DNA from 4 places in the Promicromonospora sp. NPDC059942 genome. Region 3 is predicted to be linked to each of the others. Evidence: predicted binding sites of a transcription regulator. Region 3 holds the regulator's gene; each other region holds the start of a gene.
The links. The regulator LexA, encoded in region 3, represses DNA repair genes until DNA is damaged. The targets are predictions, from matches to a motif close to TCGAACANNTGTTCGA.
Positions count from the first base shown of each region.

Region 1: ACFV9Q_RS24010 (DUF222 domain-containing protein) is a predicted target of LexA. The motif match lies at 1,926-1,941, and genes of this name have one in related genera.
Region 2: ACFV9Q_RS00340 (DUF222 domain-containing protein) is a predicted target of LexA. The motif match lies at 3,393-3,408, and genes of this name have one in related genera.
Region 4: ACFV9Q_RS28390 (DUF222 domain-containing protein) is a predicted target of LexA. The motif match lies at 3,940-3,955, and genes of this name have one in related genera.

Region 1 is NZ_JBHWLR010000019.1:6,266-13,353, forward strand. Features, by position in the region: gene ACFV9Q_RS24005 (DEAD/DEAH box helicase) at 1-1,705, opposite strand, end outside; gene ACFV9Q_RS24010 (DUF222 domain-containing protein) at 2,022-3,677, shown strand; gene ACFV9Q_RS24015 (DMT family transporter) at 3,755-4,852, opposite strand; gene ACFV9Q_RS24020 (CGNR zinc finger domain-containing protein) at 4,892-5,452, shown strand; gene ACFV9Q_RS24025 (AAA family ATPase) at 5,422-6,159, opposite strand; gene ACFV9Q_RS24030 (phosphotransferase) at 6,156-7,010, opposite strand.
Region 2 is NZ_JBHWLR010000001.1:76,039-83,126, forward strand. Features, by position in the region: gene ACFV9Q_RS00320 (fibronectin type III domain-containing protein) at 1-636, shown strand, start outside; gene ACFV9Q_RS00325 (WxL protein peptidoglycan domain-containing protein) at 759-2,216, shown strand; gene ACFV9Q_RS00330 (BMP family ABC transporter substrate-binding protein) at 2,213-2,890, shown strand; gene ACFV9Q_RS00335 (DUF2200 domain-containing protein) at 2,930-3,298, shown strand; gene ACFV9Q_RS00340 (DUF222 domain-containing protein) at 3,457-5,208, shown strand; gene ACFV9Q_RS00345 (SDR family NAD(P)-dependent oxidoreductase) at 5,576-6,397, opposite strand; gene ACFV9Q_RS00350 (winged helix-turn-helix transcriptional regulator) at 6,506-6,916, shown strand.
Region 3 is NZ_JBHWLR010000009.1:60,977-68,064, forward strand. Features, by position in the region: gene ACFV9Q_RS15980 (TetR/AcrR family transcriptional regulator) at 1-246, opposite strand, end outside; gene ACFV9Q_RS15985 (ketopantoate reductase family protein) at 337-1,311, shown strand; gene ACFV9Q_RS15990 (serine hydrolase domain-containing protein) at 1,459-2,568, shown strand; gene ACFV9Q_RS15995 (MerR family transcriptional regulator) at 2,573-3,358, shown strand; gene ACFV9Q_RS16000 (DUF5302 domain-containing protein) at 3,481-3,708, opposite strand; gene nrdR (transcriptional regulator NrdR) at 3,835-4,317, opposite strand; gene ACFV9Q_RS16010 (LysM peptidoglycan-binding domain-containing protein) at 4,480-4,974, opposite strand; gene lexA (transcriptional repressor LexA) at 5,166-5,981, shown strand; gene ACFV9Q_RS16020 (L-lactate dehydrogenase) at 6,078-7,067, opposite strand; gene ACFV9Q_RS16025 (ATP-dependent DNA helicase) at 7,077-7,088, opposite strand, start outside.
Region 4 is NZ_JBHWLR010000036.1:3,660-10,747, reverse strand. Features, by position in the region: gene ACFV9Q_RS28410 (MFS transporter) at 1-1,369, shown strand, start outside; gene ACFV9Q_RS28405 (sigma-70 family RNA polymerase sigma factor) at 1,453-2,712, opposite strand; gene ACFV9Q_RS28400 (YrdB family protein) at 2,884-3,261, shown strand; gene ACFV9Q_RS28395 (iron chaperone) at 3,453-3,809, opposite strand; gene ACFV9Q_RS28390 (DUF222 domain-containing protein) at 4,004-5,788, shown strand; gene ACFV9Q_RS28385 (MFS transporter) at 6,145-7,088, opposite strand, start outside.

The DNA of each region.
Region 1 (7,088 bases), on a different contig from region 3:
GCAGGCCGCCGTCGCCGTCCGGCACCCGGACCTTCTCCACGACGCCCGCGAGCCGCAGCGAGCGGTAGATGCGGAACGCCTGCCGCACGTGCTCGGCCTGCTGCGTCTCGGAGTCGTGGTTGGCGGTCAGGAGGTGGCGCATGGCGTCCACCGGGTCGGTCGCGCCGGTCTGACCGGGTCCGGTGTGGCCGTGGCCGTGGCTGTGGCTGGAGCCGTGGCTGGAACCGCGCGCCAGCACGTTGAGCACCATCGCGTGGTTCACGCGGAACTGGGAGACCAGGGGCTCGGGATCGGCGTCGCGCAGGCGCTCGAAGGTGGCGTCGGTCCAGTTCACGCTACCCGACGGCGCTTTCTTGCGCACGATCTTCTTGAGCTTCTTCGGGTCGTCGCCGGCCTTGGCCAGGATCTTCCGGTTCTCGATGACGTGCTCGGGCGCCATGACGAGCACCTCGCCCACGGTGTCGTACCCGGCGCGGCCCGCGCGGCCCGCGATCTGGTGGAACTCGCGCGCGCTGAGGTGGCGCATGCGCTCGCCGTCGAACTTGACGAGGCTGGTCAGGAGCACGGTGCGGATCGGCACGTTGATGCCGACGCCGAGGGTGTCGGTGCCGCACACGACCTTGAGCAGGCCCTTCTGCGTCAGGCGCTCCACGAGGCGGCGGTACTTGGGCAGCATGCCCGCGTGGTGCACGCCCACGCCGTGCCGCAGGAACTTGCTGAGGATCTTGCCGAACCCGGTGCCGAACCGGAAGGCGCCCATCTCCGCGATGATCGCTTCCTTCTCCGACTTGCTGGAGACGTTCATAGACAGCAGGGACTGCGCCCGGTCGACGGCGTCCTTCTGCGTGAAGTGCACGACGTACACCGGGGCGCGGTGCGTGGTCACCAGCTCCTGGATCACCTCGGTGAGCGGCTCCACCACGTAGGAGAAGGTCAGCGGCACGGGGCGCTCGGCGCCCGCGACCTCGGCGACGGGCCGGCCGGTGCGCTCCTCGAGGTCCTCGCGCAGGCGGGTGGTGTCGCCGAGCGTGGCGCTCATCAGGATGAACTGGGTGTTCGTGAGCTCCAGCAGCGGCACCTGCCAGGCCCAGCCGCGCTGCGGGTCGCCGTAGTAGTGGAACTCGTCCATGACGACCTGCGCGATGGCGTCGTCGTCCGCGGCGGTGTTGGTCTCGTCCGCGGCGTCGCCCCGGCGCAGCGCGAGGTTCGCGAGGATCTCGGCGGTGCAGCAGATGATCGGGGCGTCCGGGTTGACGGCGGAGTCGCCCGTCATCATGCCGACGTTCTTCGAGCCGAAGGCGGCGACCAGGTCGAAGAACTTCTCGCTGACCAGCGCCTTGAGCGGAGCCGTGTAGTACGTGCGGCCGCCGCGCCCGGAGCGGTGGGCTGCCAGGGCGGCGAACTGCGCGCCCATGGCGACCATCGACTTGCCCGAGCCCGTGGGCGTCGCGAGGACCACGTGGGACCCCGTCATGACCTCCAGGAGGGCCTCCTCCTGGTGCGGGTAGAGCGCTCGCCCGCCCGCCGCGGCCCACTCGCCGAAGCTCTCGAACAGGACGTCCGGGTCGGGGTCCTTGCCCGTGGGCGCGGGCAGGTACGGGATCAGGGTCCCTGCGGGCTTCGGGGCGCCCTGCGACGAGGCGGGCCGGTCGGTGGCGGAGGGGGCGGTCGAGGTTGTCGACGTCGTCGAGGAGGGCGCGGTCATGGTGCTGCCCATTCTTGCAGGCGGTTCTTGCGTGCGGGTGAAGTGAGGGGGCGGCGTTCGCCGGTGGGTCGCCGGTGGGTCGCTGGTGGGGTCTGGCGGTGCTCGGTGCGGCTCGGTGCGGCTCGGCGAGAGACCTTCTCGCCGTCGTTTCACCGAGGGAGTGCGACCACAAGGGGCCTTTTTGGAAAGTTGTGCACAGATCTGATTTCCGCCCGTCACTGCGGACGATTGTTCTATACGGTGATCTCGTTCGGCTGATCTTGGCGTCCTCGGTGGCGTGCTTTGGTGAGGGGAGGTGACGGCCATGGTGAGCGGGATGCTGCACAGAGCGGGCGGCGGGGCGGGTTCCTCGCGCGAGGTGGCGGACGTCGTCGCCGACCTGGAGCGGGTAGTGGACGAGCTGGTGGACGTAGGAGGTCCGGAGGCGTTGGACGCGCAGGAGCTGGCTGGTGCTGGTGCTGGTGCTGGTGCTGTCGCGGACCGGCTCACCGTTCTGTCGCCGGTGCTGCGCAGGACGGTGCACCGCCTCGACGTCCTACGGGTGTCCTGGCTGCCCAGGATCGAGGCGCACGGCCTGTGGGCCACGGACGGCTCGCGCACGTTTCCTGCCTGGCTGTCCCGGCGGGAGGGAGTGCGGTTCGGTACCGCCAGCCGGGACGTGAAGGCCGGACGCCGGCTCGCCGCCCACCTGCCGGCGACCCTCGCCGGGGCGCTGGCCGGCCGGGTGGGGCCCGAGCAGCTGCGCGCGATGATCGACAAGGCGCCGACGTCGGAGGTGCGCGCGGAGGCGCTCGCGGAGGAGGTCCTGGTGGACCCGGGCGTGACCGAGCTCGAGGTGGTCGGGAGTGCTGAGCCTGGTGACGGCGACGATGCGGGCGGCGGCGATGCGGGCGGATCGAAGCCGAAGGCCGTGCTGATGACGCGGGAGGAGCTGCTCCTGAGCCATGTCGACCTCAACACGCCGGAGGGATTCCGGCGCATCGTCGACAGGTTCGCCGACCAGTCCGACCCGGATGCCGACGAACGGGGATACCGGATCGCCAAGGAGCGCGAGCACCTCGAGCTGGCCAAGACGCTGGGCGGCTTCCATCTCCGGGGGTTCCTCACCGACGAGCACGGTCACGCGCTGAGCGCGGCGCTCGGATCGGTGATGGGCAGGCCGACCCCGGGAGACGATCGAACGGCTACCCAGCGCCGCGCGCAGGCGCTCGCGGACCTGGCGCGCACCGCGCTCGACAACGGCCGGACCGGTGCGGGTGCCGCGGTCCGCCCGCACATCAGTGTGCTGGTGTCGGTCGACGAGATGGAACGACTGGTCGACCGGTCGGGCGGCGCAACCTCGGGAGTGGGCGCCGGCGTGCGGGCTGGTGTGGGCGCTCGTGCTGGTGCTGGTGCTGGCGCTCGTGCTCGTGCGGGCGCCGCGGACGAGCTCGCTGTCGTACGGGCGGGCGCTGCTTTCGGCTCGGTGCCTCCGACTCTGGTCGGGGACGGGCGCGACAGCGTCGTGCCCAGGAGACTGTTCCGTCGCCTGGCCTGTGACAGTGCCATCACGCGAGTGGTGTTCGGCTCGGACGGCGCGGTGCTCGACGTCGGGCGGGCGCACCGGACGGTTACCGGTCAGATGCGCAGAGCGGTGATCGCCCGGGACCGGCACTGTGTCTTTCCGTCGTGCGACCAGCCGCCGTCACGTTGCGAGGTCCACCACGCCGTCCGGCACTGGGCCGACGGTGGCGACACCTCCGTGGCCAACGGCGCGCTGCTCTGCTACCACCATCACGACCTGGTTGACACGACCGGCGTCACGATGCGCTGGCGCGACGGCATCGGAGGGTGGGCGTTCACGGACCGTCACGGCAGGGCGATTGCCGACCCTGCCGCACCGGATGATCCGGCTCTTCCGGCCGAGCTGGTCGATCGGGCTAGGCCTGCGGTCCGGTCCGACGGCGGCGAGCCACCGGACGGGGCGGCGTGACCGCCGGACTGGGCGTGACCGCCGGGCCGGGCGGCGTCACCGCCGGACTGGGCCGGGCCGGCTGGGCCGGGCCGGCGCTACAGGGGAGTCGTCTGCGCGATCCCGGTCGGCTTGTCGTCCGCGGACCCGCTGTCCACGCGCTTCTCGCCGGCCTGGACCGCGACCACGCCGGCGAGGATCAGCACGCCGCCGACGAGCTGGACCGGCTGTGGCAGCTCGCCGAGCAGCAGCCAGGCGAAGCCGATGGCGGAGACCACCTCGAAGAGTCCGACGAAGGAGGACAGCCGCGGGCCGAGGAGCCGGCCTGCGGCGATGCCGGCGACGTAGGCGAACGCGGCAGTGATCACGCCGAGGCCGACCAGCGGCAGCCACCACGGCACCGCCGTGCCCGCGTACACCGGCGAGGCGGTGCTGTACTCCAGCGGCATGAGCCCGGTCGCGCCGAGCAGGCCCAGCGCCACGGTCGCGGTCGTCAGGCCGCCGGCCGCCAGGGCGAGCGGCGGCAAGCCGGTGTCGACGTTCGCGTTGATGACGAAGTACGTCGAGACGCCGAGCATCGCGACCAGGGCCCACGCGATGCCGACGGGGTCGACGGCTGTGGCGCCCGGGGCGCCCGAGACCAGGTTCAGCACGAGCACGAGGCCGACGGCGGCGAGCAGCGTGCCGCCGATCGTCGCCCGCGTCGGGCGCTGACCGTGCCGGAGCCAGAACCAGAGCACCACGGCGGCCGGCGCCGTGTACTCGATGAGCAGGGCCGGACCGACCGGCATGTGCTGCACGGCCGAGAAGTAGGCGAACTGGCAGCCCGCGACCGACACCGCCCCGTAGACCGCGATGAGCCCGAGGTTGCGGCGCACCGGCTCCCAGTCGCCACGCAGCGACACGATGCCGAGCGGCAGCACCACCAGCGTGGCGATCGCCACGCGGACCAGGACCATCGCGCCGGGGCTCCAGCCCGTGTCGAGGAGCCCGCTGGCGAACACCCCGGACAGGCTGAACGCCACCGCCGAGGCGCCGGCGAACACCAGGCCCAGGGCGAGGTGGCGCGACGGCCCGGTCCGGACGGCACGGGGCCCGCGGGGCCTGCGGGAGCCCCGGAGTCCGTGCGCGGCCGGTGCGTCGAGGCTTGGCCCGCCGGGGACCGGCCCGTTGATGTCAGGTGTCACAGCGCCCATGGGTCCTGACGCTACGGGTGGAGAGAGTAATGTGTCAACGTGGTTTTCACTCATGACACCGAGGAGTCGCTCCAGGCCGCCGTCGTGCTCGTGAACGCGGGCGAGCCACCCGTCACCATCGCGACCGTGGCCGACCTCGACGCGTTCTTCGCCGGACAGGGCTACACCGGGCGGCACGACAGCACGCAGGCCGAGCTGGAGGAGGTGCTGGCACTGCAGCCGCGGCTGCGCGAGCTGCTCACCGCCGACCGCGACGCGGCCGTCGGGCTGGTGAACGACATGCTGGCCGCCGCCGGGGCGGTGCCGCAGCTCGTGCGGCACCCGCCCGCCGACTGGCACATCCACGCCGTGCCGAGCGACGCGCCGCTCGCCACGCGCATCCTGGTCGAGACGGCGATGGCGATGGTCGACGTGATCCGGGACGACGAGCTCTCCCGCCTCGCGGTGTGCGCCGACAGCGACTGCGCGGGGATCGTCCTGGACCTGTCCCGCAACCGGTCGCGGCGCTACTGCTCCACGACGTGCAGCAACCGCAACGCCCAGGCCGCCCACCGGGCCCGGCGCGCGGATCAGGCGTCGGCGGCGTCGCCGACGGTGTAGCGCGACCGGCCCGAGGCCATGGCCGCGACGATCGCGTCGGCGACCCCGGCGACGTCGTCCGGCAGATCGGTCAGTACGGCTCCGGGCGGGGCGCCTGCGCTGTCGGTGACCGTGCTGTCGGTGACCGTGCTGTCCGTGCCCGCTCTGTCCGTGACCGCGCCGGGGGTGACCGCTCTGTCCGTGACTGCGCTACCGGAGCGCGGCGTCGTCGCCCGGACGAAGTCGTCGTGCATGTGCCGGGCGGCGTCGAGGTCCGTGAACCCGTGGCCGGTGCGCGTCTCGACCCGCTTCAGGCAGACCTCCACGGGCGGCAGCAGCACCACGTAGTCGAGCACCGCGACGCCGGCGAACCGCGCGAACGTGGGCAGGAACCACGGGCCGATCACGCCGTCGTAGACCACGGCCATGCCGCCAGCGGCGAAACCGCCCGCGGCGGCCGCCGCCGCGCGGGTCGTCGTGTCGTTCTGGGCGTGCGACTCCGGGAGCCAGGGCGGGATCATCCCCCGCCGCAGGAACCGGAAGAACGCGTCACCCTCCACGAGCACGCTCGGCTCCCAGCGGTCGGCCAGCGCCTCGGACACCGTGGACTTGCCGGAGCCGGGCGGCCCGGTCACGACGAGCAGGCCGGGGGTGACGGCGCCCGCCCTGGCGTCTGCCCCGGCATCTGCGCCGGTGCCGCTGCCGCTCCCGCGACCGGTCCCGCTCATCCGAGGTCCCACAGGAGGCGGTAGTACGCGACCCGGTCCGGGTCCTCGTCGATCCCGTACCCCTCGTAGACCAGGTGGTCGTACCCGGGGCCGTAGTTCCACCCCAGGCTGTAGGTCGCGACGGCGAGGTCGGCCCAGCGGTCGGCGACGCCGAGCCCGCCGAGGTCCACGTGCCCGAACCATGTGCCGTCGTCGGCGAGCAGGGTGTTGGGTGCGCAGGCGTCACCGTGGCAGACGACGACCCGGTCGTGCTCGGGTGCGTCCAGCAGGCGCGCCCGAGCCTCGGGCGACCACCCGTCGGCGGCGTGGCCCCGGGCCGCCCGGTCCTCGGCGATCGCCATCCGGTCCTCGATGCTCCAGGTCCACGGGCACTCGTCGACGGGCAGCACGTCGTGCAGCGCGCGGAGCCCGGCCCCGATCGCCCGGGCCGCGGTCTCCGGCTCGGCCAGCCAGCGCGGGTCGACGGCGGAGCGTGCGGGCATCGCGGCCGTGACCAGCCACTGCGCCTCGTCGTCGGAGCCGACGTCGAGGACGTGCGGCACCGGCGTCCAGGTCTCGGCCCAGCGCATGCGCGCGGCCTCGTTCGTCAGGTCGACCCGTTCGGTCGTCGCCCGGTCCGAGAAGGGCATCCACTTGACGTAGTAGGCGGACGGCGGCGTCGGGCCCGTCACGAGCTGCGTCGCGGGATGTGCCGCGGGGTGTGCCGTGGCGTGTGTCGCGGGGTGTGCCAGCGGCTCGATCCGGAAGGTCAGGCCGCCCAGCTCGTTGCGCCAGACGGGCGCGACGTCTCCGTCACCGGCCAGCTCGCGCACGACGTCGGGCACCGAGGCCGCTTCGGCGGGGATCGTCATGGGCCCAGGGTGGCAGACCGGGCCTCGTGATCACGAGGTGAATTCCGGCGCCGGACGCCGATGGGTGCGCCGTGCCTC
Region 2 (7,088 bases), on a different contig from region 3:
CTCTCGGCCTTCAACCAGGAGAACGTGCGCAACTACACGGCCGTGGAGGTGTCCGACGACGCCATCTCGGTGCGCACCATCCGCTCCGAGGCCAAGGACGCCGACCGCCCCGTGAACTCGGTCGTGGACCAGGTCACCATCGCCAGGCCGGTCGACCCGAACACCCAGAAGCTCCAGGTCGTGGTGCCGCAGGGCGCCCCGGGCGAGTTCGTCTGGAGCATCGACGGCGCTAACACGCTGGTCGACCTCGGCACCGCCGAGGCCGCCGGCGACCACTACGCCGCAGAGGGTTCGATCAACCCGATCCGGGTGACCGACACGCGCCGCGGCGGCCCGCAGTGGTCGCTCTCGGCCCAGGTGGGCGACTTCACCTCCGGTGACCGGTCGTTCTCCGGCAAGTACCTCGGCTGGACCCCCGACGTGATCGAGGCGGGCGGCGGGTCACTCGCCGGCGCGCAGGTCGCGACCGGGTTCAGCGGCGGTCCTGGGCTGTCCGAGTCGGCGACCCTCGGCCGCGCCGCGGCCGGGCACACCACGGGCTCGGCGCTCTTCGGCGCCGACCTCGACCTCAAGATCCCCGTCGACGTCACCGACGGGACCTACCGGGCCACGCTCACGCTCACCGCGTTGAGCTGACCGAAGCGGGGCTGCCCCGCGCCGGGCGGGCGGCGCTCTCACGAGGAGCGTCGCCCGTCCGGTGACCCCGGTCGATCCCCTTCCCGAGAACTTGTCTGACTCGCACCATCGAAGGAAGCTCCATGCCCGTGCCCGCCGCCCGCGCGACCACGCGCCGTGTCGCCGCTCGCTCCTCAGCCGCGTTCGCGGCCCTGTCCGTGGGGCTCGCGGCCCTGGTCGTCACCCCCGGGACGGCGTTCGCCGGGCCGGCTGTCGCGGTACCGATTACTGATGCGCGGGTCACCGCCGCGCCCGCGACCGCGCCCACCGACGACGTCACCTGGGGTGTGCGCACCGCCACCAACGACCAGGGGACCGAGCGGGAGAACTTCCGCTACACGGTGGACCCGGGGGCCAAGGTGTCCGACGAGCTCGTCGTCACCAACCACGGCGAGACCCCGCTGAAGCTCGACATCTACGCCGCCGACGGCTACACGACGACGGCGGGACAGCTCGACGTCCTGACCCGGGGCGACGCCGCCGACAGCGGGGACGAGTCCGGCTCCGACGACGCCGCGTCCGACGACACCGGCTCGAACGAAACCGGCTCGAACGAAACCGGCTCCGTGAACGTCGGGTCCTGGCTCGACCCCGCCGTCGACCAGGTGCGCCTCGCGCCCGGCGAGAGCGCCGACGTCCCCTTCACGCTCCAGGTGCCCGACGACGCGACGCCCGGCGACTACGCCGGCGCGATCCTCACCTCGCGCACCGTCACGGCGGAGGAGGCGGGGCTGGACTACGAGACCCGGTCCGGGATCCGCGTGTACCTGCGGGTCGCCGGCGACCTCGCGCCAAACCTGACGGTCACCGACGCGCACGTCGAGTACCACCAGACCCTCAATCCCTTCGGGCCTGGCGACGCGACCGTCACCTACACCGTCCGCAACGACGGCAACGTCCGGCTGGCCGCGAACCAGGACGTCGGCGTCGCCGGCCCGTTCGGCTGGCTCGGCGCGCAGGGCGCCGCCGACGACGTGCCCGAGCTGCTGCCCGGAGAGTCCTGGCCCGTGTCCGTGCCGGTCGACGGCGTGGCCCCGCTGTTCTGGCTCGGCGCCGACATCGTGCTCGTCGCCCAGCTTCCCGACGTCGCGGGCGCGACCCCCGGCGTCGCACCCGTCGAGGCCCACGCGTCCGGCTGGGCCGTGCCGTGGCTGCCCCTCCTTGTCGTCGTACTGCTGGCCGGAGCCGTCGTCGTCATCGTGCGCCGCCGCCGGACCCGTGGGCAGCGCGAGGACGCCCGCGTGCAGGCCGCCGTCGCGCAGGCGCTCGCGGAGCGCGCGGCGGCGGAGGGCGCGGCAGACGGCGCGGCGGCGGACGGCGTGGCGACCAAGGACGCAGCGGTCGCGGACGAGGATCCGAGGAGTCCCGAAACGACAGCCGCAGGCGAGTCCGAGGGGCCCGCGAGTCCTGTCGCGGCAGCCGCCGAGGAGTCCGAGTCGCCGAGGCCTGAGGTTTCGAAGCCTGAGGTTTCGAAGCCTGAGGCGCCAGGGTCTGAGGCACCAAGGTCCGAGGCGCCGACGTCCGGGGCGGTCGCGCCGTGAGGCGGCCGTCAGCGCGCCTCGCCGCGAGTCTGGCGGCGGCCGCCGTCGCGCTCACCCTCGCCGCGTGCGGCGCGATCGCGCCCGGCCCGACGCCGGACGACGTCGCCAGCCCCGCGCCCCTGACCGGGTTTGCCGCGCGGTTCGTCGGGTCGAGCCACGAGCCGGCGCCGGAGGCGACGGTCCGTCCCACGCCGGGCACGTGGGACGACGTCGCCCTTCCCGCTGGGTACACGATCGTCGTCGTCACCCGCGGCGACGACGCCGCGACAGCGACCCGCACGGACGCCGTCGAGCACTACGCCGCGGAGCACGGGGCGGACCTGACCGTGCTGGAGGCGCGGAGCGACGACGAGGTCGAACGGCGCATCGACGAGGCCGTGGCCGCCACGCCGGACCTCGTGGTCGGCGTCGGTGACGGTGTCGTGGACGTGTTCGCCCTGATCACGGCCCAGTACCTGGAGACCGACTTCCTGGTGGTCGGCGCGCAGCTCCCGGAGCCGACCCACAACGTGACCGCCGTCGTCTGGCCGGGTGCGGAGTTCCGCGGAACCGGGCTGGGGAACGACGACGCCCACCCGGCCGCCGTCACGGCGGAGCGTGCCCGCGAGGCCGTCGCCGCCGGGGCGGCGAGCGTGCTGCACGACCTGACGGGCATCGTCATCGAGCTCGGCTAGCTTCTCCTGGGTGTCGGTCGCCCCGGTTACAGTCGGGAGATGGCACGACACCGGATCTTCGCGATGAGCTTCGCCAGCATCTACCCGCTCTACGTGCAGAAGGTGGAGCGCAAGGGCCACACCACTGCCGAGCTGGACCAGGTGCTCACCTGGCTCACCGGCTACGACGACGCCGGCCTGCGCCAGACGATCGACAGCGGGGCGGACCTGGAGACCTTCTTTGCGGAGGCCCCGGCGATGAACCCGAACGTGTCGCTGATCAAGGGCGTCATCTGCGGGTACCGCGTCGAGGACATCGAGGACCCGCTCATGCAGCAGATCCGGTACATGGACAAGCTGGTCGACGAGCTGGCGCGGGGCAAGAAGATGACGTCGATCCTGCGGGGGAGCGAGTCAGCCGCGATCTGACGTGCGGCGTTCTCTGATCGGGCTGAAGCAGGGACCGAAGCCGCTCGTCCAGGACGCGAAGGGTTATCCACAGATTTGAAGTGTGCCTCGCGATGCGTATGAATGTTCGAGACAATGGTGTCAGGTGAACATGACGGGCGGGCGAGGGGGTGGCACGGATGGACTCGGTAGAGAGCATGGTGTCCGGTGGTGTGTCACCGGGTTCGTTGGAGGGGGTGCTGGCCCGGATCGAGACCGCGGTCGGTGAGCTGGCCGCCCTGGTGACCCCGGGTGTGTTGGATGGTTGGGGCGCGCCGACGGTGGCCCGGTTGATGCAGGCGCACACCCGGATCCGCAGGGTGACCGGGCGTCTGGACGGGGTCCGGTGGTCGGTGCTGCCACGGATCGAGGACGACGGTTCCTGGCGCAGTGGTGGCATGTCGCGCACGTTCCCTGCGTGGTTGCGGCTGCGTGAGGGCGTCTCGGCGGGCACGGCCCGTAAGGACGTGACCACCGCCCGGCGTCTCGCGCAGGCGCTGCCCGCGACACGGGAGGGTCTGGTGGCCGGCACATTGGGGGTGGATCACGCCCGGGTGATGACGGAGGTCGCGCCCACGAGCCAGACGCGCCAGGACGCGTTGGCGTGGTTGATCGAGACCCGCACGGGGCAGACCACGACGCCGGAGGCGTTCGTGGACACGGTCGCGGTGGATCTGCCGGACCCGGCCGATGACCCGAACGGTTCCCGCACCCGCGACCAGATCACGAAGGTGCTGGAGACAGCGATCAGTGAGGGGGCGCTGGTCACGGGTGAGGGCCTGGTCCTGCGCGAGGCCGGGGTGCTCAACGCGGACCAGTTCCGGGTGGTCGCGCGCCGGTTCGCCACGATCACCGACCCGGACACGGACGACGTGGAGGACGACAAGGCCGCTGAGGGTGAGTTCCTGGACGTGTCCAAGACGCTGGGCGGGTTCCACGTGGCGGGGTTCTTGACCGACGAGCACGGCCTGCTGCTGACCACCGCGTTGAACGCCGTGACCGGCGCCCCGGCGGTGGGCGATGACCGGACGCCGGGTCAGCGCCGTGCCCAGGGCCTGGCCGACATCGCCCACCTCGTGCTGGACACGAACCAGGCCTCGCCGGGTGCGTCGATCCCTGCGCACCTGAATGTCACGGTGTCCTTGTCGGAGCTGCTCACCCAGGTCACCCGCACCCGTGAGGGCCTGTGCCTGACCTGCGGACAGACGGTCCCGGGCCGGGAGGGCACGCCGAACGTGGGCGGGTCAAGCACGGGTGCTGGTGCTGCTGGCTCGGTCGCAGCTGGTGCTGGTGCTGGTGTGCCAGGTCCGGGTGTGCCAGGTCCGGGTGTGTCGGGTCCGGGTGTGTCGGGGTTGTTGGGTTCGGGTGGTGCGGTGTTCACGGAGTCGGGTGGCCGGGTGCCGGTGGGGTTGTTGCGTCGGTTGGCGTGTGACAGTGCGGTCACCCGGGTGGTGTTCGGTGCGGATGGTGCGGTGCTGGATGTGGGGCGTGCGCAGCGCACGGTCACGGGCCAGATGCGGCGGGCGGTGATCGCACGCGATGGGCATTGTGTGTTCCCGGGCTGTGATCAGCCGCCGTCGCGGTGCGAGGTGCATCATGCGGTGACGCACTGGGCCCAGGGTGGTGGCACGTCGGTGGCCAACAGTGCGTTGCTGTGCTGGTTCCACCACCAGCTCGTCGACGCCCGCGGGATCGCCATGTCCTGGGCGGGCAAGCCCACGACCGTCAACACCTCGGGCGTGCTGGTGGAGACGGGGTGGGTCTTCACCGACCCGCGTGGTCACCGCATCCGCCTGCCCGAACCCATCGACCCACCCGCCGCAGCACCCGCACCCGGCGAGGCTGCCGACCCCGACGACCCGTCCGTCATGCCACCAGCCACGGCAGCATGACGGATGGGCTCGCTCACATCTCGGCTGTGCTGGCCGACCCACGTGACGGCTGTGTTCGGCCGACCCACGTGACGGTTGTGCTGGCCGACCCGCGTCTCGGCTGTGCTCGGCCGATCCACATCGCGTCCGTGCTCGGCCGGCCCACGGGGCACACGGTCTGCCGCGCTGCCGTACGCGCGACTCGTCGATCCCGCACGGGCCCGTCCACCAGCTCCGAGCAGGCCCGGCCGGAAGGCGTTGGCACGGCACGACGGCACTCGTGCCGATCGGGGCCTTGCCCGGTCTGCTCCGGCCAGGCCCTGGCTCTGCCCCCTCGCTCCATCGAGAGCTGTGCGAGGTCGGGACGAGGCAGGGCCAGGGCGACCGGTCAGACCGCGGCCGGGGCGAGCGCGTTGAAGATAACCTCGCGTTCGGCTCCTGTGGCGATGCGCCAGACCGCGTCGGCGAGGTCGTCGGGGTCGAGTACCGGCATGGGAGCCGAGCCGGGAGCAGCGTCGGGAGCAGCGTCAGACGGCAGACCGGTTGCCGGTTCGGGTGTTGCCGTCGGCGCATCCGCTCCTCCGATGCCTGTGCCTGCCTGGCCCGCGGTCAGCAAGCGGTGGATGTCGCCGCGTTCGATGAGCCCGCCCACCACGAGCGAGCCCACGTGGACGCCGTCGGGTCCGACAGCCTCGGCGAGGGTCAGGGCGTAGGTGCGCAGGGCGGCCGAGGCCGGCGCGAAGGGCCCGAGGAACGGCAGCGGGAGGACGGCGCTGAGCCCCGACACGTAGACGATCGCCCCGCTGCCGCGCTCGCGCATGCCCGGCAGCACCAGCCCGGCGAGCTCGACGGCGGGGTCCACGACCTGGGCGGCGGCGGCGCGGACGTCGTCGGCGCGCGTCTCCAGGATGCCGATCGGGGCGGCCGCAGGATTGTCGGCGCCCGGCCCGTGGTAGACGACGTCGACGGTCCCGAGCTCGGCCTCGACCTCCTCGACCGCACGCCGCAGGCCACCGGGCCGGCGCACGTCCGCGGCGACGGCCACCGCGCGGACCCCCGCGGAGCGGAGGTCGTCCAGGTAACCGGGGTGCCGGTCGGCGCTGCGGGAGACCAGACCGACCTGGTACCCCTCCTTGCCGAATCGCCGGGCCACCGACATGCCGAGGCCGGGTCCGGCGCCCAGGACCAGCAGGGTGGGGGAAGTGCTCATTCTTGTCTCCTCGTCGTCTTGCCGCCGGGCTGCCCCGACGTGACCGTTGGGTACGGTGACGTCATCGATCCTCACGGCACCACGGACGTCTCGGAAGAAGGCACTTTCATGTCAGATGGGAACACCGGTGTGCCCCACCCCGACGCTCACCCGGACGCCCACATGGTGGCGGCCGCCGTCCGCGGCCGGCTGCCGGGGCGGGTCCCGACGGCGGACTACGAGGCGTGCCCCGTCACGCACACGGTGCGGATGCTGGGCGACAAGTGGACGCTGCTCGTGCTGATGCTGCTCGCCGAACGCGCGCACCGGTTCAACGAGCTACACCGGCGCGTCGACGGGATCAGCCAGCGGATGCTGACCCGCACCCTCCGGGCTCTCGAGGACGACGGGCTGGTCGCCCGGACCGTCTTCCCCACCGTTCCGCCCGGGGTCGAGTACGAGCTCACCGAACGGGGCCGCGAGCTGTTGGTCCCGCTGTCGGCCCTCGCGGACTGGGTCGTGCGGGACCGGGCGGCATAGCCCGCTCGTTCGCGTGGCGCCCGCTCGGGCGCGCCCGGCGCCGCGCCTCGTTTCCCGGACCCTTCATCGACCCCTCCCTGACCTTTCTGTCACGTCTTGAGCGGCGGAATTTCGCCGATTAGCGTCGCGTCGGATGCGCGACGGCGGCGTCGCGCCTGGAACGGAGGGCGTG
Region 3 (7,088 bases):
CGTGGCACGCAGCTCGCGGGCGCGTGCGCTGAGCGCGGCGACCTCCTCGTGGTAGACCGCCTCGGCCAGCGCCTCCCGGGTGGGGAAGTGGCGGTACAACGTGCCGGTGCCCACGCCTGCCAGGCGGGCGAAGTCGTCGAAGCGAAGGTCGAAGAAGTCGCCGGCGTCGAGAACTTCCCGGGCCGTTGCGAGCAGGGCCTCACGGTTGCGCCGGGCGTCGGCCCGCAGCGGCTTGGCGGCGTTCATGCGATACCTCCCGTTGACAAGTGGAGACCATCTCCATATCTTGCAAGTGGAGACGATCTCCGGTTTGAGCCTAACCCATCGAGGTAGAGCATGAAGATCCTGATGTTCGGACGAGGCGTCATCGCCACCGTGAACGGCTGGGCCCTGGAACAGGCCGGGCACGACGTCGAGTTCTACGTCCGCCCAGGCCGCGCGGCGACCTACGGGGAGACGGTCGACCTCGATCTGCTCGACACACGACGGCGCGTGTGGGGGAAGTCCGTGGTCGAGAGGTGGCCGGTGCGCTACCGCGAAGAGCTGGAGCCGGGTCACGACTTCGACCTCATCGTGCTGAGCGTGCAGCACTACCGGCTTGCGGAGGCGGCGGCCTTCCTGGCTCCACGCATCGGCACGGCAACGGTGCTGGTCCTCAGCAACATCTGGACCGAGCCGCTGGCCGCGATCGGGGACCTTCCCCCCGACCAGGTCGCCTGGGGATTCCCGCAGTCCGGTGGCGGCTTCGGCGAGAACGGCGTGCTCCGCGCGGCGATACTCCCGTCCGTCGTCCTCGGCACCTTCGGCACGCCCCCGACCGAACGCGAGCGGACCGTGCGCCGGCTGTTTCGCGAGGCGGGGTTCCGGATCCTGGAGCAACCCGACCTCCGCGGCTGGTTGTGGATCCATTTCGCGGCGGACGCCGGCCTGCACTCGCAGGGCCTGAGGCTGGGCTCGCTGGCCGACCTGGCCGGAGCACGGCGCGAGCTGCGCGAGGCACTGCTGGCCGGCCGTGAGCTGCTGCCGCTCCTCGAGGCGCGCGGTGTCGACCTGCGGCGTCATCGAGGCAGCGTGCTGCCCATGCGCGCACCGACCTGGCTGACGGCCTCGGTGCTCGCCTGGCTGACCGCTCATGTCGCGCCGGCCCGGTTGAGCCTCGAGACACATTCCGACCCCGGGGCCGAGGAGCCGCGAGCAGTCTGCCGGGACACCCTGGCCGAGGCGCGGCGGCTGGGCATCGCGGTGCCGCGACTGGAGGCGGCGGAACCGAGCTTCGCCCGCCAGGGCCCGTCCCGGGCACCGACCTCGTAGCGTCCACGGCGGCGCCCGGTCGAGACCCGCGGCTCCGAACATCGAGTGACGCACGTCACGGTTGATCCTGACCTGAGGTCAAGGTGGACGGTTCTCGCATCGGCAGGACGCCGAAGAGAACCGAGCGCTTCGAAGGAGCGAACCACCATGACCACCACCGTTTCCAACCAGACCGCCGACCGTCTCCAGCGGGCGATCGAGGCGATCGTCGACCCCGGCATCATCGGGCTGTCGGTCCGCGTCAACGACGAGCAGGGCGAGTGGGTCGGCGCCGCCGGGGCGGCAGAGGTCGGCGGGGACGTGAAACCGCCTGCCGGCGGTCACATCCGGATCGGCAGCAACACCAAGACCTTCACCGCGACCCTGGTGCTTCAGCTCGTGGCCGAGGACAGGCTCGGCCTGGACGACGCGGTCGCGGACCACCTGCCTGAGTTCGGGATCGACCAGCGGATCACGGTCCGGATGCTGCTCCAGCAGACCAGCGGCCTGTTCAACTTCACCGGCGAGGTCTACGAGGACGGCTCGATGGTGTTCGGCATCCCCATCCCTTACGGCCCCGACGGCAAGGAGTGGCTGAACAACCGGTTCAAGACCTACCGGCCCCAGGAGCTGGTCGAGCTCGCGTTGTCCAAGCCTGCGCGGTTCGAGCCCGGAGCGGGCTGGAGCTATTCCAACACCAACTACGTCCTGGCTCGCCTGCTCATCGAGAAGGTCACCGGCCGTACCGTCACCGAGGAGATGCAGCGGCTGATCCTGACCCCGCTCGGCATGTCGCACACCGTGGTCCCGGATGACGCGGAGATCGCCGAGCCGCACGCCCACGCCTACTACCGGTACGACGAGGACGGCGGGCCGCGCACGGTCGACATCACCCGCCAGAACCCCTCCTGGGTCTCCGCCGGCGGTGACATGATCTCGACCACCGAGGACCTGCACACCTTCATCGCCGCGCTCACCGGCGGCAAGCTCCTCCCGGACGAGCTGCGCGAGGAGATGTTCACCCCGCGTGCGACGGGCATCCCGAACATGGGCTACGGGCTGGGGGTGTTCGTGCTGACCACGGACGACGGTGCCACCGTGATCTCCCACAACGGCGCCGCGGTGGGCCATGCGGCGCTCATGTACGCCACCCCCGACGGGGCGAAGACGCTGACCGCCGCGCTGAACTGCGTGGACGACGCGAACCTCACCGTCGCCGCGGCGTTCCAGGGCGCCCAGCAGCGCCTCCTCGACGAGGTATTCGGCTTGGCAGGATGAGCAGATGCACAACGGAGTCAGTATCGGCCAGGCGGCCGCGTTCGTCGGCATCACGATCAAGACGGTGCGGCACTACCACAAGCTCGGCCTGGTCACCGAACCCCGGCGCGACGGCTCCGGATACCGGCGGTACGGATCGGACGACCTGCTCAGGCTGGTGCAGGTCCGGACCCTGGCCGCCGCCGGGGTACCGCTGGCAGAGATCGGACCCCTGCTCGACGCCGACGCCGCGCTGTTCGCCTCCGCGCTCGTCCAGGTCGAACGACAGCTCGACGAACACCTCGCGGAGCTGACCGCGCGGCGCGCCATGCTGCACCGCCTCGCCGACGGCGACCGGGCGCTGCTGCCCGACCGCGCCGTGGCCCTGCTGGAGCGGATGCTCGCCCTCGGATACTCCGAGGACGAGGTCGCGGCCACCAGGGAGGGCTGGGTGCTCGCGCGAGCCCTGGTCCCCGAAGGCTTCGACGACTACCTCGCCCAGTTCGAGCACGCCCTGCAAGACACCAGGCTCATCGCCCTGACCAGGCGCGTCGCCGAAGCCGCGACCTGGGAGGCGGACGACCCCCGCATCGACCGCCTCGCCGCCGAAGCGGCCGACCACTACCTGGCCGACCCCGCACTGCTCAGGACCGTCACCAGCATGCAGGCACGGACCGACACCGCGCCCCGGTACGCGATGATCGCCCGCCACGGTGACAAGCCGACACCGGCCATGGCACGACTGTCCGCGCTCTTCGAGTCCAGACTCCGCGCCGCCGGCGTCCGCATCCCGAGGTCCGACCCGCGTTGACCGCGAAGCGAACCGGCCCCTTCCACGTCGCCGGCAGCGCCGGCAAGGTCGGGGCGCCCCGCGAAACGACGAAGGCCGCCGACCAGGTCAGATACCCGGTCGGCGGCCTCGGTCGAGCAGGCTCAGCCGGACTTGCGGCGGAACATCTTCTGCACGGGGCCGGTCGTCTCCGAACCGTGCACAGAGCCCGTGTTCACGTCGCCTGCGGCGGTACGGCCGCGTGCGGCGTTCTTCCGGTCCAGCGCTTCCTTGAACCGCGCCTTCGCGTCAACGCTCGGCGCGGTCGCGGCCTTGGGCGCCTCAGCGTCCTGAGCCACTGCCTCCTCGGCACCAGGCTTCTCGTCCGTCACACCGATCACCTCCTCCTGTTTCGGGGGTCCCTCGATCGGGTCCGTCGTCGGCCCCAGCCTGCCCCACCGCACGCCAGGGTGCCAATCGCTTTTCGTCCGTCGCCGGCGCGCGGGCCCTTCCGACCGCTACGCCTGCGCGGCGGCACGCTCCGCATCACGCTCGGCGCGCTCGGCGCGCAGCGACGTGATGGCGCTCTCGAAGTCCTCGAGCGAGTCGAACGACTGGTAGACGCTCGCGAACCGGAGGTAGGCCACTTCGTCGAGCTCACGGAGGGGGCCCAGGATGGCGAGGCCCACCTCGTACGCGTCGATCTCGGCGCTGCCGTTGCTCCGCAGGGTCTCCTCGACCCTCTGGGCCAGGATCGCCAGGTCGTCGTCGCTCACAGGGCGGCCCTGGCACGCCTTGCGCACGCCCGCGGCGACCTTGTCGCGGCTGAACGGCTCGGTGGCGCCGGAGCGCTTGACGATCGACAGGCTCGCGGTCTCGACGGTGGTGAACCGCCGGTTGCAGTTCGGGCACTGCCGCCTGCGCCGGATCGACAGGCCGTCGTCGGCGGTCCGCGAGTCCACCACGCGCGAGTCGGCGTGGCGACAGAACGGGCAGTGCATGCTGACTCCTGCGTGGTCGGCCACGGACCGGAGAGATCCGGTCGCGCCCCGACCGTAAGCGGGCAAACCACCCCCATGCAACATCGCCGCAACATTTGACGGCGAATCGTGGCCTCCGTCCACTTCGTCGGGGTGTCCGGCCACTTTTCGGGGGCCTTCCCGTCACTCCTTCGGGAGCAGGAGGAGCTCGCCGACCCGCACGGTGCCCGACGTCATCTTGTTGAGGTCCTGCAGCCGCGCGACCGCCTGCCGCACGTCCTCCCCGGGCTTCGCGACCTGCTCGGCGAAGCCCCAGAGCGTCTCCCCCGGCTGCACCGCGTGCACCCGGACCTCCGTGGGCTCGCCCGGCGAGCTGGCGACCGCGGTCGCGCCCCACGTCGCCATCGGCGCGACCACGAGCATCGCCAGCAGCACCAGCACGACCCGGCCGCGCCGCGTGAGCCGCAGCCCGGCGAGCCCGAGCCGGTCGGCGAAGGTGCGCCGCCCGCGCGGCGCGTACGAGGGGGCAGCCGGGCGGGGCCGGGGCGGCGCGGACGCCCGGCTCTGCGTGTATCCCGGGTCCGGCCGGTACGCCCGGACCGCGCTCGATCCGGGCACCGTCGCATACGCCTGCCCGTACGCCGGGGTGTACTGCCGCAGCGGGATCACGTCCCCCATGGCCCCTCCTCGAAAGATGACTCGAACGGTTGTCCGTCATACACACGTTCGTCGAACGCTCGTACCATTGTGTAGCACGGGACACCGTAGAAGTCGAGACACGCTCGAACATTCGTTTGAGCCGAGCACATTTGTGATCTAGAGTGGGCAGCGCACAGGAGAACATTTGTCGGAACGGGAGGGGCACGGGCATGACGGGACGGGACGGGACCAGCGACACGAGAGCCGTCGACACGGCACTCTCGGGTGTCGCCACGTTGGACGCGCCGGGCGACGGGGCGGTCGCCGACGTGCACGCGATCTCGCCGGCAGACCGCCTCACCGAGCGGCAGCGCCTTGTGCTGGACACGATCCGGCAGTCGTTCGAGACGCGCGGATACCCGCCGTCGATGCGCGAGATCGGCGAGGCCGTCGGGCTGGCCAGCCCGTCGAGCGTCAAGCACCAGCTCCAGATGCTGGAGAAGAAGGGCTTCCTGCGCCGCGACCCCAACCGGCCGCGCGCGATGGAGCTCGTCGAGCCCCTGGCCGAGCAGGTCGAGAAGCCGACACGCGGCGAGATCCACTGGCCCGAGCCGCGGCGTAGCGGCCAGGTCCACTGGGGCGGTTCGGTGCCGGACGACGCGAGCACGCCGCCGCCGTCGTACGTGCCGCTGGTCGGCCGCATCGCGGCCGGTGGGCCGATCCTCGCCGAGCAGGTCGTCGAGGACGTCTTCCCGCTCCCCCGCCAGCTCGTCGGTGACGGCGAGCTGTTCCTCCTCAAGGTCGCGGGCGACTCGATGGTCGACGCCGCGATCTGCGACGGGGACTGGGTCGTGGTGCGCCGCCAGAATGTCGCCGAGCAGGGCGAGATCGTCGCCGCCATGATCGACGGCGAGGCCACGGTCAAGACGTTCAAGCAGACCGACGGGCACGTGCTGCTGCTGCCGCAGAACCCGGCCTACGAGCCCATCCCGGGTGACGAGGCGCAGATCCTGGGCCGCGTCGTCGCGGTGCTGCGCAGCCTCTGACCGCAGAGAAACGGACAAGGCCCGGCCGCCGGTTTCCGGTGGCCGGGCCTTTCTCGTGCCCGGACGAGCCAGGTCGACGTCGATCCCGGGGCGGCCCTAGAACCCGAAGCGCCGCTGTACCGCGCGCACGCTGTCGGCCGACGCGCGCAGCCCGGCCAGCTCGTCGTCCGACATCGGCACCTCCACCGTGCTCGTGACGCCCCGCCGGTCCACCAGGGACGGCACCGACAGGCAGACGTCGCTGATGCCGTGGTAGTCGTCCAGCAGCGAGGACACCGGCATGATCCGGCGCTCGTCCTTCAGCACCGCCTCGATGATGCGGGTCGCGGCCAGGCCCACGGCGTAGTTGGTGGCGCCCTTGCCCGCGATGATCCGGTAGGCCGAGTCGACCACCTCGTGGTGCACCTCCGCACGCACCGCGGCGTCCAGGGGCGCGGCGCCGCCGACCGGCACCCAGTCGAGCAGCGGCACGCCGCCGATCGAGGCGGAGCTCCACAGCGCGATCTCCGAGTCGCCGTGCTCCCCGGCGATGTAGGCGTGCACGTTCCCGACGGCCACCCCGCACCGCTCGGCGAGCACGACGCGCAGCCGCGACGAGTCGAGCACGGTGCCGCTGCCGAAGAGCCGCTCGCGCGGCAGCCCCGAGATCTTCAGGGCCGCGTAGGTCACCACGTCCACGGGGTTGGTCACCATCAGGTAGGTCGCGTCGGGGGCTACCTCGACCAGGCCCGGCAGGATGGTGCGCATCAGCCCGATCGTCGCCTCCGCCAGGTCGACGCGGCTCTGGCCGGGCTTCTGCTTGGCGCCCGCCGTGACCACCACGACGTCGGCCCCCTCGCACACCGCCGGGTCGTCAGAACCGATCACGTGCGCCTGGGACGTGAACATCAGCCCGTGCTGCAGGTCCAGCACCTCGGCGTCGACCTTCTGCCGGTCGATGTCGAGCAGGGCGATGGTGCGGGCCGAGCCGCGGGTCAGCGCCGCGAAGGCGAGCGTCGATCCCACCGCCCCCGCACCCACCACGGCGATCTTGGTGGTGCGGGATCCGGCGGGCTGGGCCGCGGGGACGTCCGAGGGGGCTGCCATGCCCTCAGGCTATGTGTCGAG
Region 4 (7,088 bases), on a different contig from region 3:
GCGCCGCCAGGTGTTCTCCTGGGCGCTCTGGGACTGGGGCACCCAGCCGTTCAACACCGTGATCCTCACGTTCGTGTTCACCGCGGGCTACCTGATCTCGGCTTCGTTCCTCGACCCCGCCGTCGCGGCCCTCGGGGAGGACGACCCCGCGTACCAGCGCGGCCTCGCCGAGCTGACCAGCGGCCTGGGCCTGTGGACCACGCTGGCCGGCATCCTCGTCGCGGTGCTGGCCCCCGTGCTGGGGCAGCGCGCGGACGCCTCCGGACGCCGCAAGGCCTGGCTCGCCGGCGCCACCGCCGGGATGGTGCTGTGCATGCTCGCGCTGTGGTTCGTCGAGGCAGACCCGGTCTACTTCGTCTTCGGCGCGATCGTGATCGGCCTGGGCAGCGTGCTCAGCGAGATCGCGGGCGTGAACTACAACGCGATGATGGTGTCGGTCGCCACCCCCCGGACGGTCGGCAAGGTGTCCGGACTCGGCTGGGGCCTGGGCTACGTGGGCGGCATCCTCATGCTGCTCCTGGTCGTGATCGCCAACGGGGCCGACTGGTGGGGCATGCCCACCGACAACGGTCTCGCGTACCGGGTCATCGCGGTGGCCTGCGCCCTCTGGGCCCTGGCGTTCGTCTGGCCCATCTTCACGTTCGTGCCCGAGCTGCCGCCCACCAAGGGCCGGCCCGCCGTAGGGTTCTTCGCCAGCTACGGGGTCCTGTTCCGCGACATCAAGGGCCTGTGGCACACCGCCCGCCGGACCTTCTGGTTCCTGCTGGCCAGCGCCGTCTTCCGGGACGGCCTGAGCGGCGTCTTCGCGTTCGGCGCGATCATCGGCAGCGTCAGCTTCGGGTTCTCCTCCGACCAGGTGATCATCTTCGGCATCGCCGCGAACCTCGTGGCCGGCGTCAGCACCATCCTGATCGGCCGCCTCGACGACCGCTTCGGCCCCCGGTCGGTCATCCTCGCCACCCTCAGCGTCATCGTCGTCGCCGGCCTCGCCGTCGTCTTCCTGCGCGACCTCGGCCCGATCGTGTACTGGGTGGGCGGGCTCGTCCTGTCCGCGTGCGTCGGCCCGGCGCAGGCCGCCTCCCGGTCCTACCTCGCCCGCGTGACGCCCGCCGGCAAGGAGTCCGAGATCTTCGGCCTCTACGCCACCACCGGTCGCGCGACGTCGTGGATGTCGCACGGCCTGTGGACCATCCTCATCGCCGCCACCGGCGCGACCATCTGGGGCACCCTCGGGATCATCGCCGTGGTGCTCGTCGGGCTCGTGCTGATGTGGTTCGTGCAGGACGCGCCCGTCGCCGACGCCGGTACGCCCGCCCGTCCGACGGATGCGGCCCCGGACGCGACGCCGGACCCGACGGGCGTGGCCTAGCCAGGGTCTGCCGTCCGCCCGGCGAGACCCCGGGCGGACGGACCCTGGGCCGGCGGGGCCCCGTCCGCCCGTCCGCCTCGGGTCTAGCGGCCCTGGGCGGCGGCCTGTCGGGTCGCGGCCCGCGCGGCCAGCCCGCTCCTGAGGGCGGCCTGGAGCCGGTCGAGGTCCACGAGCGGCCCCAGGTGCCCGAGCTTGTCCGGGTTGATCACGCCGCGGATACCCGCGAGCAGACCGTCGGAGACCTCGAACGACCAGGTACCGATCAGGCCGCCGCCCACGACGTCGTCCGCCACGATGAGCAGACCCGGCTCGCCGCCCACGAGCGCCCGCTCGAAGTGGAGCGGCGCGCCCCGGCCGACGAAGGACGCCAGCATCCGGGCGACCGTCACGCGGCCCGCGACCGGCCGGGCGATCGACATGCCCTGCGGCACGTTCCCGCCGCCGTCGCCCGTGAGCACCACGTCCTCGGCCAGCAGCTCCAGGAACGAGTCCACCGCACCCTCCTCGCACGCGGCGAGGAACCGGGACACGAGCTCCTCGGCGCGGGCCCGGTCGCTCGCGGTGCGCGGCCTGAGGTTCGGGGTGCGGGGCGCGGGCTCGTCCTGCTCCGGGCGCTGGGGTGTCGGGGGCTGCTGTGGTGCGGGCTGCTGTGTGACGGGCTGTCGTGCTACGGACTGCTGTGTTACGGACTGCTGTGTCATGGGCTGCCGCGTCACGGGCTGCGGTGCTACCCGCTGCGCGATCCGCCGGCGGGCGCGCGATGCGAGCTGCCGGGCTGCCACCTCGCTGGTGCCGATCACGTCGGCGGCCTCGCTGTGCGGAAAGCCGAGCACGTCGTGCAGCAGGAACGCTGCCCGCTCGGTCGGGGTGAGGGTCTCCAGCAGCACCAGGAACGCGGTGGAGAGGTCGTCGGAGAGCTCGGCATGGCGCGCGACGTCGGGCGCCGGCGTGGCCATCGCGACCGGCAGCGACGGGACGGGACCGACCAGCGGCTCCGGGAGCCACTCGCCCACGTACTGCTCCCGCCGGACGCGCGCCGAACGCAGCACGTCGATGGCGATGCGGGTCGTCACCGTGGTGACGAACGCGTCCGGGTTGCGCACGTCAGGCGCCTGCGAGACACGCGTCAGCGCCTCCTGCACCACGTCCTCCGCCTCGGCCACGCTGCCCAGCATCCGGTAGGCGACCGCGAACGAGAGCGGACGCAGCCGGCCGAGCGCGGCGTCGTCCAGGAAGGTGCCGATGCCGGGAGCGGTGCGGGCGCCGGGAGCGGTGCCGGACGGCGTCGCGCCAGTTGTCGCACCGACTGTCGCAGCGGACGGCGAGGAGTTGGGCTCGGTCATACGGACATGCTCTCGCGTCATACCCCTCTGACGGGACAGGGGCGGCATACGTGACACTCCCGCGCGATCTTCGCCGGTCCGAAGGAGGTTCCTGAGGCCCGGTGAACGTGGGCCCGACAGTGTGGGGGACGGCAGGTGAGCCCTGCTCCCGCGGTGCGTACTCTGGCGCGCGTGAGAACAACTGCACTCGTCGTGCGTTTCCTGCTCGAGCTCGCGCTCGCCACGGGCGCGGGCTACGCCGCCTGGAACCTCGCCGACGGCGGATGGCGCCTCGCCGCCGTCGTCCTCGCGCCGGCCGCCGTGATCGCGCTCTGGGCGACGTTCCTCTCGCCGAAGGCACCCGTGGCGATCCCGGCCTGGGCACAGATCGGCATGGAGGCAGCCCTCTTCGGCGGCGTCGGATACCTGTGCTGGCGCGCGGGAGTCCCCGCCGCCGGGGTGACGCTCGCGGCCGTGTGGGCGGTCGACCGGCTGGTGCTGTGGTTGACCCGCGGGCGCCCGAGCGTCTTCGAGATCGAAGGCGGACCCGGGCCTCGCCCGGCGGCCTGAGGAGGCGGCCTGAGCCGGCGGCCGGGGTCTGGCTCCTTCGTGGGGGCTAGGGCTGCCGGCTGCCGGCTCCGGCCGTCGGCAGCGGGCGGCAGGCGACCGAGCGGCTCGGAGCGGGTGTCGGGCATGAGCGCTCCTCGCGCACCGAACCGGCGGTTCGGCGTCCGCTCGTCGCGTCCGCGCAGTGTGTCCGCTCAGCGTGAGCGCATGGCGTCTATCTCGTCGCGGCGGAACAGCACGAGGCGGTCCAGGACGTCGTCCGGCAGCGGCTGGTCCGGGGTGAACCGGACGGTGCCCTTCGACGTCGAGAAGCCGGTCAGGTCGGGGGCGAGCGCGTCGATCGCGGGCGGGCTGAACGGGTACAGGCCAATGTGCTTCGCCGTGGCGCGCGCCGAGACCAGCGGGCTGCCGCGGTAGCGGAGGGCGGCCATGCCGTAGCTCATGCCCTCCTCGGCGTCCGGCACGAGCTCGAGTGCCCGCGCCCGCACGTGCTCGACGGCGTCCTTGGCCGGCCCGTCCAGGCCCGCGATGTACTCGGTGAACTCGCCCATGAGCACAGCCTCGCGAGGTCCGGCGGTTTCCGCGAGAGCAGGGGTGTGTCGGACGGCGGACGCGCGGCCCTCGTCGTCGCCCGTCCGATGTGCGAAGAGTTATCCACAGATTTGAAGTGTGCCTCGCGATGCGTATGAATGTTCGAGACAATGGTGTCAGGTGAACGCGACGGGCGGGCGAGGGGGTGGCACGGGTGGACTCGAACAGCATGGTGTCCGGTGGTGTGTCACCGGCGGGTTCGTTGGAGGGTGTGCTGGCCCGGATCGAGACGGCGGTCGGCGAGCTGGCCGGCCTGGTCGCGCCGGGTGTGTTGGATGGTTGGGGCGCGCCGACGGTGGCGCGGTTGATGCAGGCGCATGCCCGGATCCGGCGGGTGACGGGCCGGTTGGATGGTGTGCGGTTCACGGTGCTGCCGCGGATCGAGGACGACGGGTCCTGGCGCAGTGGTGGCATGTCGCGCACGTTCGCTGGGTGGTTGCGGCTGCGTGAGGGCGTCTCGGCGGGCACGGCCCGCAAGGACGTGACCACCGCCCGGCGTCTCGCGCAGGCCTTGCCCGCGACACGGGAGGGTCTGGTGGCCGGCACGTTGGGTGTGGACCATGCCCGGGTGATGGCGGAGGTCGCGCCCACGAGCCAGACGCGCCAGGACGCGTTGGCGTGGTTGATCGAGACCCGCACGGGGCAGACCACGACGCCGGAGGCGTTCGTACAGACCGTCAGCGTCGACTTCCCCGACCCGGCCGATGACCCGGACGGTTCCCGCACCCGCGACCGGATCACGAAGGCGCTGGAGACAGCGATCGGTGAGGGGGCGCTGGTCACGGGCGAGGGTCTGGTCCTACGCGAGGCCGGGGTGCTCAACGCGGACCAGTTCCGGGTCGTCGCGCGCCGGTTCGCCACGATCACCGACCCGGACACGGACGACGTGGAGGACGACAAGGCCGCTGAGGGTGAGTTCCTGGACGTGTCCAAGACGCTGGGCGGGTTCCACGTGGCGGGGTTCTTGACCGACGAGCACGGCCTGCTGCTGACCACCGCGTTGAACGCCGTGACCGGCGCCCCGGCGGTGGGCGATGACCGGAGCCCGGGCCAGCGCCGTGCCCAGGGCCTGGCCGACATCGCCCACCTCGTGCTGGACACGAACCAGGCCTCGCCGGGTGCGTCGATCCCTCCGCACCTGAATGTCACGGTGTCCTTGTCGGAGCTGCTCACCCAGGTCACCCGCACCCGTGAGGGCCTGTGCCTGACCTGCGGACAGAACGTCCCGGGCCGGGCGGGCACGCCGAGCACGGGTGCGGGTCCGGTGATCGCTGCTGGGGCTGCTGGGGCTGCTGGTGGTGCGGCTGGGGTCAGCGGGTCGGTCGAGGGTCCTGGCGCTTCGTCATCGCCCGGTGCGCCAGGTGGTGCCCCCACCAGTGCGAGTCCTGATGCTGCGGGTGCTGGTGTGCCAGGTCCGGGTGTGTCGGGGTCGGGGTCGGGGTCGGGGTTGTTGGGTTCGGGTGGTGCGGTGTTCACGGAGTCGGGTGGCCGGGTGCCGGTGGGATTGTTGCGCCGGTTGGCGTGTGACAGTGCGGTCACCCGGGTGGTGTTCGGTGCGGATGGTGCGGTGCTGGATGTGGGGCGTGCGCAGCGCACGGTCACGGGCCAGATGCGGCGGGCGGTGATCGCACGCGATGGGCATTGTGTGTTCCCGGGCTGTGATCAGCCGCCGTCGCGGTGCGAGGTGCATCATGCGGTGACGCACTGGGCCCAGGGTGGTGGCACGTCGGTGGCCAACAGTGCGTTGCTGTGCTGGTTCCACCACCAGCTCGTCGACGCCCGCGGGATCGCCATGTCCTGGGCGGGCAAGCCCACGACCGTCAACACCTCGGGTGTGCTGGTGGAGACGGGGTGGGTCTTCACCGACGCGCGTGGTCACCGCATCCGCCTGCCCGAACCCATCGACCCACCCGCCGCATCACCAGCCACTGCCGCATGATGCCCGGGCCTGCACGGCCACGGCCGCTGTCACCAACAGCAGCCGTGGCCCGATCGCCCGCGCCGAAGGGCCAAGGCGCGTCGCCGACAGCCGACCTCGACACCGCCGAGGTCTTCGCCGACCCAAGACGTCGCCCACGAAGTCGTCGCCCACCAAGGCCTTGACCGCCGGTCGTCGCTCGCCAAGGTCTCGACCATGTAGTCCTCGCCCGCCGAGTCCTCGGCCTGCCTACGACCCGCTCCGCCCTGCTCTGCCCTGCTCCGCACTACGACCCGGTCCGCCCTACGCCGCTCCGCCCTACGCCGCTCCGCCCCACGACGCTCCGCCCTACGCCGCTCCGCCCTACTGTCCCGTGCTCAAGGCGCAACGGGCGGCACCACGACGCGGGTCCGCCCCGCGAGCGCGAGCGCGGCCGTCGCCAGCAGGCCCGTGAGTCCCAGCACGACGGCGTAGGCGGGCAGCCCTGCGATGTCGTACAGGGCCCAGAGCAGGGCGCCGGTCGCGGACGAAGCGATGGCGGCCGCGACGGCGTCGGCCACCTGGAGGGCGGACGACGCCGAGCCCTGCTCGTGCGGTGGCGCCAGCTCCAGCGTGAGGACCGACAGCGTCGGGTACACGAGCCCCATCCCGCTGCCCGAGAGCACCCAGAACGCCATCCCGACCGCGGCCGGCAGGTCCGGGAGCACGAGCATCGCCGCGCCGACCATCCCGAGGGCGAGCAGGCCGCCGCCGAGCCGTACGTACCCGGCGTGGCTCAGGCGCAGCAGGTTGCGCCCCCGCACCCAGGACGCCGCGGACCAGCCCAGCGCCCCGACCGTCAGGATCAGCCCGGCGCCGCCAGGGGTCAGGTGCCGCTCGTGCACCAGGAGCAGCGGCAGCAACACCTCGGCGCCCGTGAACGCCCCCGACACCAGTGCCCGCACCGACACGACGGCGGGCAGCCCGCGTCCCGCACGCAGCACGGACAGCGCCAGGCGGAGCGCGTGCCGCAGCGGTCGATCGGCGTGCCCGACGTCGGGCAAGCGCTCCGGCGAGGCGTTCTCGACGGCGCTGCTGTTCGTCAGGGCGCTTCCGTCGCCCGTGCCGTCGACGAGGGCGAGGTCGGCGCTGCCGCCGGCTCCTTCGGCCCGCGGGCCGAGGTCGAGGCCGCCGTGGTCCCGCGCGCTGTCGTGCGCTGCGACGCCGCCCTCGCCCGGTTCGTCGTCCGGCATCCGCTCGTCGTCCGGCATCCGCCCGTCGTCCGGCACCTGTCCGTCGCTCGGTGCACCTCCCGCGCCCTGTGCCGCCGTCAGCCCGGGCC